DNA from 2 places in the Exiguobacterium sp. SH4S7 genome. Region 2 is predicted to be linked to the other one. Evidence: riboswitches for the same ligand, from Rfam matches in the RefSeq annotation. Region 2 holds a riboswitch; the other holds the start of a gene.
What was found. A riboswitch is a leader RNA that binds a small molecule or an ion and turns the genes downstream of it on or off. The one in region 2 is predicted to bind FMN.
Positions count from the first base shown of each region.

Region 1: linked by a shared signal. The riboswitch ahead of EVJ29_RS01840 (ECF transporter S component) and the one ahead of ribD (bifunctional diaminohydroxyphosphoribosylaminopyrimidine deaminase/5-amino-6-(5-phosphoribosylamino)uracil reductase RibD) in region 2 are both predicted to bind FMN.

Region 1 covers NZ_SJUT01000001.1:370,159-373,566, forward strand. Annotated here, with positions in the region: gene EVJ29_RS01835 (NupC/NupG family nucleoside CNT transporter) at 1-662, shown strand, start outside; gene EVJ29_RS01840 (ECF transporter S component) at 774-1,361, opposite strand; FMN riboswitch at 1,520-1,661, opposite strand; gene EVJ29_RS01845 (HesB/IscA family protein) at 1,759-2,115, shown strand; gene EVJ29_RS01850 (epimerase) at 2,225-3,079, shown strand; gene EVJ29_RS01855 (NAD(P)/FAD-dependent oxidoreductase) at 3,120-3,408, opposite strand, start outside.
Region 2 covers NZ_SJUT01000001.1:163,246-166,653, forward strand. Annotated here, with positions in the region: gene EVJ29_RS00745 (homing endonuclease associated repeat-containing protein) at 1-519, opposite strand, end outside; gene EVJ29_RS00750 (undecaprenyl-diphosphate phosphatase) at 971-1,783, shown strand; FMN riboswitch at 1,875-2,017, shown strand; gene ribD (bifunctional diaminohydroxyphosphoribosylaminopyrimidine deaminase/5-amino-6-(5-phosphoribosylamino)uracil reductase RibD) at 2,168-3,250, shown strand; gene ribE (riboflavin synthase) at 3,231-3,408, shown strand, end outside.

The DNA.
Region 1 (3,408 bases), 210 kb from region 2:
CCGCGCTCGGTGTTCCGCTCGAGTACTTGCTCGCAGCGAGCTTCATGGCAGCGCCTGCTGGTTTGATGTTTGCGAAAATCATCGTCCCGGAAACAGAAACTCCGGATGATGATATCGAGATTGCAGAAGATGAAGAGAACAAAGCAGCAAACTTCGTCGATGCGGCCGCTCGCGGTGCGTCAGACGGGTTGTTCCTCGCGTTGAACGTCGGTGCGATGCTTCTTGCCTTCGTTTCATTGATCGCACTCGTCAACTTGCTTCTCGGTGGAATCGGTGGCTGGTTCGGTCTAGAAGGTCTCTCACTTCAGTTGATCCTTGGTTACGTGTTTGCACCGCTCGCGTTCGTCATCGGTGTACCATGGGCAGATGCCGTACAATTCGGTAGCTTCCTTGGACAAAAACTCGTCTTGAACGAATTCGTTGCCTTCTCTGAGTTCGCACCGATCATCGGTTCAGGTGATTTGTCAGCTCGTACAGAAGCGATGATCGCGTTCGCACTCTGTGGATTCGCCAACATCTCATCACTCGCCATCCTTCTCGGTGGTCTTGGTGGTATGGCTCCGAACCGTCGTAACGACATCGCACGTATGGGTGTCCTCGCGATTCTCGCAGGTACGCTTGCGAACTTGATGTCAGCGACTCTCGCTGGTCTTCTTCTCTAATCGTTATTCACGAACAAGAGCGCTCACTCCGGTGGGCGCTCTTGTTCGTTCATGTAACTATCCGCATCGAAAAAAGCACCCAAGGGAGAAGTTCCTTTGGGTGCTTGTGTATTAAGCTTGCAGTTGCATTTGTTGACGTTCGATCCACGGCTTCAACTTCAGGAAGAGCGGGACGAACAAGGCGGTGATCAATAATGCCTTAATCAAGTTGAACGGTAAGATACCGTACAGGACGAGGTTCGTCTTGACTGCTGGATCGGCCATCTCGGCCATTCCGAAGAAGAACGCGTAAGCTGGTAAGATGAGTAGGTAGTTCAAAATCGCCAAGCTGATCGCCATCGTGATCGTACCTGCCACGAGGCCTGAAGCGAGCGCTTTATTCGTTTTACGTTTATGGTAGAACCAAGCGACCGGATACATGAATGCGACACCTGCAAAGAAGTTCGCGACTTCACCGACCGGGACGCCGCCACCGTTAAAGACATAGTAGAGGACGTTTTTTAGAGCGACGACCACGACACCTGCGAGTGGCGAGAAGACGATACCGGCGACGAGCGCTGGGATGTCACTGAAATCCACTTTCAGGAAGGGTGGCAGGAAGGGCAGCGGGAAGTTAAAGAGCATGAGGACGAATGAAATCGCCCCGAGCATCGATAGCGTCACCAGTGTTGTCAATCGTTTGTTGCGCGTTGTTTTCATCAAAATCTCTCCTTTTGTCGCTCCTTGATGAATGGCACCCGTCGCATAGAAAAACCCGATTGTGTGAACAATCGGGAGAGTTTACGCGCATACGAAATAGATGTTCTCATCAACGTTTAAACCACGCCAAAGAAAACATCCGGATATCGGTCGGATGCCGCCATCTTCTCCCATCCAGACTTTACTGTCGGCTTTCGAATCTCACGAAATCAGCAAGCAACGCCTTGCTCGCTCACGGGCTGAGAAGAACTTGTCTTCAATACCGCCGGTCGGGAATTTCACCCTGCCCCGAAGATGGAACGATTTAATTTTTTTTGTTACAGTTTAGTTATACAAGATATTTCACAAAATCACAAGTCAGTTGACTTGAAGTGAAGATAAATGAGGAGGAGTTCAGATGATTCATTTAACAGAGCCAGCCGCACTACAAGTCATCGATATGATGAAACAGACCGAACGCCCTGAAGCCCAATTCTTACGCATTAAAGTCCAAGGCGGTGGGTGTACCGGCTTATCCTACGGGATGGGGTTCGATGAAGACAAGACGGACAAGGATGTCCAGTTCGACCATCATGGCGTCCGCGTCATCGTCGCCGAAGCTGACCACGGTGTCGTCGACGGGCTCGAAATCGACTATAAGCAGTCGATGCTCGGCGGTGGCTTCACGATCAAAAATCCGAACGCGATCGCGACGTGCGGTTGCGGCTCGAGTTTCCGGACGGCGGCGAACGCCGGCACGCCCGGGGATTGCTAAACGATAGACGGGTTGCCGACATGTTCGGCAACCTTTTTTGGTGAGTATGTTAATGAGAGGAAATGAACGGGAATATTGGTGGAAGAAGGATGAGAAGGGGGTAGGAGTGATGAGAAAAGTGTTGATTTTTGGTGGCTCACGTTACTTTGGGAAACGGCTCGCACTGCGGCTCGCTGAAGCCGGGGACGACGTGACGATTGTCACGCGCGGACAGCTGCAAGTGCCGGAAGCGGAAGGGATCCGCTCCATTAAAGGCGACCGTCAGTCGGTCGCGACGATGAAAGACCTCGCACGTAACGAGTATGACCTCGTCTACGACAATATTTGTTTCAATCCGTATCAGGCGAAGATTGCGACAGACGCCTTCATGGACCGGGTCGGGAAATATGTGCTCACGTCTACGATGTCCGTCTATGCGCCAGAGGCAGCTTTAAAAGAGAGCGACTTCAATCCGCTCCATCATGAATATCACCTTGACGCGGAACACGATTACGGACAAGGGAAACGAGAGGCCGAATCGTACTTCTTCCATCGGGCCTCGTTCCCGGTCACGACGGTGCGGTTGCCGATCGTCCTAGGGCCGGATGATTACACCGACCGGTTAAAATTTTATGTCGACGCGGTTCGGAACGAAGAACCGATCGTATTACATCATCCGGAGGCGTTGATGGGATTCATCTCGAGTTTCGAGGCGGCAGCTTTCTTGGAATGGGTCGGCCGTGCCGACGTGAGGGGGCCGTTCAACGCCGCGAGCGACGGCCTCATCTCGCTAGGTGCGCTCATGGAACGAATTGGACAGCATATCGGTAAACCGGTCCAAATCATTAAGGATGGGGAGTCGTCCCCGTACGATACGGACGTCGACTACTACATGTCGAACGCCGAGGCGAAAAAAGCTGGCTTCGTGTTCACGCAACTCGATGATTGGATTGACCGTGTCATCATTCAAACGATCCGCAAATGAAAAAACGGCCTCTCATCGTTCGCAGATGAGAGGCCAGTCTTTATTTCCCGGCAAATACCGAGGTTGAATGTTGTGGGTGACGCGCTGTCGGGTCGACAAGCTGCTTCACTTGGTTGACGGCGATCGGTGCTTCACCGAAGCCGGTCGCGATCAATTTCACTTTGCCTTCGTACGTGGCGATGTCACCGCAAGCGAAGATGCCTGCGACTGTTGTCTCCATTCGTGAGTCGACACGGATCGTGTTTTTCTCAAACTCCATGCCCCAGTTTTTGATCGGGCCGAGCGATGAGACGAACCCATAGTTACAAATCAAGTCGTCGATGTCGACG
Region 2 (3,408 bases):
CTCGAATGAAAGAGAGAAGCCCATCTCATGAATCGCTTCTCGAAGAGCGTTCGACAACTCTGACTTCGAGTAAGTCACGCTCGCCTCAAGCCCGGCTTCGGCGCAGGCGTCATGCCACGAACCGAACGTCTTGACGATGTGGTAATGGCTCGGTGCTTTCGGATGTAGTTTCCGCCATTCTTGATATTTCTTCAGCGTGATGATCGAACCCATGTCCCGTGAATAGAGGGCAAGCGTCTCGACGATATCATCGCGTGTATATTTTGGCATTTTATCGGGTAAATCAACGGCGATTTCCCCATGCCATTCATAGCCGGCGATGGCGAGTGCCTCGGCCCATGATCCGAACTGTCGAATGATCGATTCGGGAGACGGCCAGTTTTGCTCCATCGCGAAACGACGATAGACAGAGCGACGAGGACGTTCCTTTAATAAATCCCCGAGCAAACGAATACAGTGAATCATGCGTTGCTGTTCGGTTGATAAGTGATGAGTATTAGTGGATAGCGTTTGACTCAATGATGGTTCCTCCTTCCATGGACTCATATCTGAACCGACAATGATGACGAAAGTGCTTCTACAATCATACTATCGGATAGTTTTTACGATTTATAAGCGCTTTTGTAAGTTTTTTATGTTAAAAATGGGACGTGATAGGTCTAAAGTCGGATGAAAGATTGAAAAAAAAGGTAACAGGTATATTACAAATTTAATATTATATGGGTTCATTTGTAAACAAAAAGTTTTATTTTTGGTAATTTATATGAATTCCATACAAAAATGTACCCAGCTGGACAATGGGGTCATCACCGTTGTCCAGTTGAGTACACCTCTATAATAAATTTAATTTTCAGACTAATCAATAAAAGTTTTCAAAATATACGAATTTTTTTTTAAGGGTGGTCAATGAAACTGTGATTCTGCTAAAATAGCCGCATTGAGCGAATTTGAGAAAAGAGGATATTATGATATGACAATATGGTTATTTTACTTGCTGCTTGGTCTCGTCCAAGGGTTCACGGAGCCGATCCCGATTTCGTCGAGCGGTCATTTGGTCATCTTCCAAGAGCTATTCAATATCGAATTACCTGGGCTGTCGTTCGAGATTTTCGTCAACTTTGCGTCGCTCCTCGCCGTCTTGACGATTTATCGCCAAGATGTCGTCCGCCTCGTCGTCAGTCTGTGGACGTTCTTATTTAAGAAAGACCGCAGCGAGGATACGATGATCGACGTCAAGTTCATCGGTCTCTTGCTCGTCGCGACCGTACCGGCCGGCGTGCTCGGCGTGTTATTCGGAGATTGGATCGGTGAGACGCTCAGCGGCGTCGCGACGGTCGGCTACACATTGATTTTGACCGGGGTCGCACTTTGGTTCATCCGCAACATGCGCGGGAATAAAGGTGACGGCGGTATCACGTTACGTGACGCCATCTTGATCGGTCTCGCCCAAGCGGTCGCGCTTATCCCCGGGATCAGCCGCTCGGGTGCCACGATCGTCATGGCGATGTTGCTCGGCATTAAACAAGAGTCGGCGCTCCGGTTCTCGTTCTTCTTGTTCATCCCGGTCAGTCTCGGGACGATGATCTTGGACGGGCCGGCACTCTTCACCGACCCGGCGACGCGTGATCTGTTCGGTCCGCTCGTCTTGGCGTTCATCGCCTCGTACGCGCTGACGGCCATCTCGCTCAAATGGTTCCAGCACATCATGGCGAAGGGGGAGCTCAAGTACTTCTCGTTCTATTGCTGGATTGTCGGTTTGCTCGTCGTCTTGTTCTTGGCTTGATTGGAAGCGCTGCTCATCGGAGTGGCGCTTTTTTGCGCTTTTAATTTTGCCTTCGATTCTTTTTTGCGCTAAAGTAAAGGAGTACAAACAAATATTCCTTCGGGGTCGGGTGCAATTCCCAACCGGCGGTGATGGGCGCGAGCCTTAAGTCCGTGACCCGGGCGCACGTGTGCGAACGGTGGATCTAGTGCGATTCTAGAGCCGACAGTATAGTCTGGATGGGAGAAGGAAAAAAGACAGGTCCTCGTGACCTGTGCTTCGTCGTACGTTTTTCTGTAAAGAAAACGTTTATTTGGCTCGCCCAATGACGACTGAGACCTCCCGCCGAGACCCTAAGGACATCCTTAGGGTCTTTTTGTTTGTACGAAACAAGGAGGGAGAACGATGCAACAGTACATGCAACAAGCAATCCAATTGGCCAAGTCCGCTACCGGACAGACCGGTGTGAATCCGCTCGTCGGGGCCGTCGTCGTCAAAGACGGTCGCGTCGTCGGATTCGGTGCCCATTTGAAGGCCGGTGAACCGCACGCCGAAGTACACGCCATTCGCATGGCCGGTGCGTCCGCATACGGTGCGACGATTTACGTCACGCTCGAGCCGTGCTCGCACTACGGGAAAACGCCGCCATGTGCCGACTTGCTGATCGAGTCGGGCATCAAGCGCGCCGTCATCGCGATGGAAGACCCGAACCCGCTCGTCGCAGGGAAAGGTGTCGCCCGTTTGAAGGCGGCGGGGATCGACGTCGAAGTCGGTCTGCTCGAAGACGAGGCCCGTGCGCTCAATCCGGCGTTCCTACGTTCGCTTGAGACGAAACGGCCGTACGTCGTATTGAAGACGGCGACGAGCCTAGACGGGAAAGTCGCGCTCGACACGGGTGAGAGCCAGTGGGTGACCGGGACTGAAGCGAGACGTGACGTCCACGAACTACGGGCGACGGTCGATGCCGTCTTGACTGGAATCGGGACCGTGCTCGCCGACGACCCTGCCTTGACCGTCCGGCTCGACACGCCGACACGTCAGCCGCTTCGGGTCGTCCTCGACCGCGAGCTCCGCTTACCGCTCTCGAGTCAGCTCGTCCGGAGCGCGAAAGACGTGCCGGTGCTCGTCTATACGCTGTCCGGTGATGAAGTGAAACGGACCGAGCTCGCTCAAAACGGTGTCGAGCTTGCCGACTATTCGACACTCGACAACGTCCTTCGTGACTTGCATGGTCGCGGCGTCGGCCGTTTGCTCATCGAGGCGGGACCGACGCTCGTGACGTCACTCTTTGACGGACGATACGTCGACGAATGGGTCATGTATCAGTCACCGCGCGTGTTCGGTGGGAACCGAGGCGTCTATCGCTCGAGCCAAGCCGGGCCGTTAGATGCGATCGAGCGCTTCGCGATCGGCTCGGTCGAGACGGTCGGTACCGATATCAAGCTCGTCATGAGAAAGGGGGAGTCCGATGTTCACGGGAATCGTTGAAGAAATCGGCAGTGTGAAAGCAGTGAAGCGGAACGGGCCGTCGCTACGGCTCACGCTCGCGGGCAAGATCGTGTTAGAAGACGTGAAGCTCGGCGACAGCATCTCGGTGAACGGGATTTGCCTGACCGTGACGGCGTTTGATCAAACGAGTTTTGCCG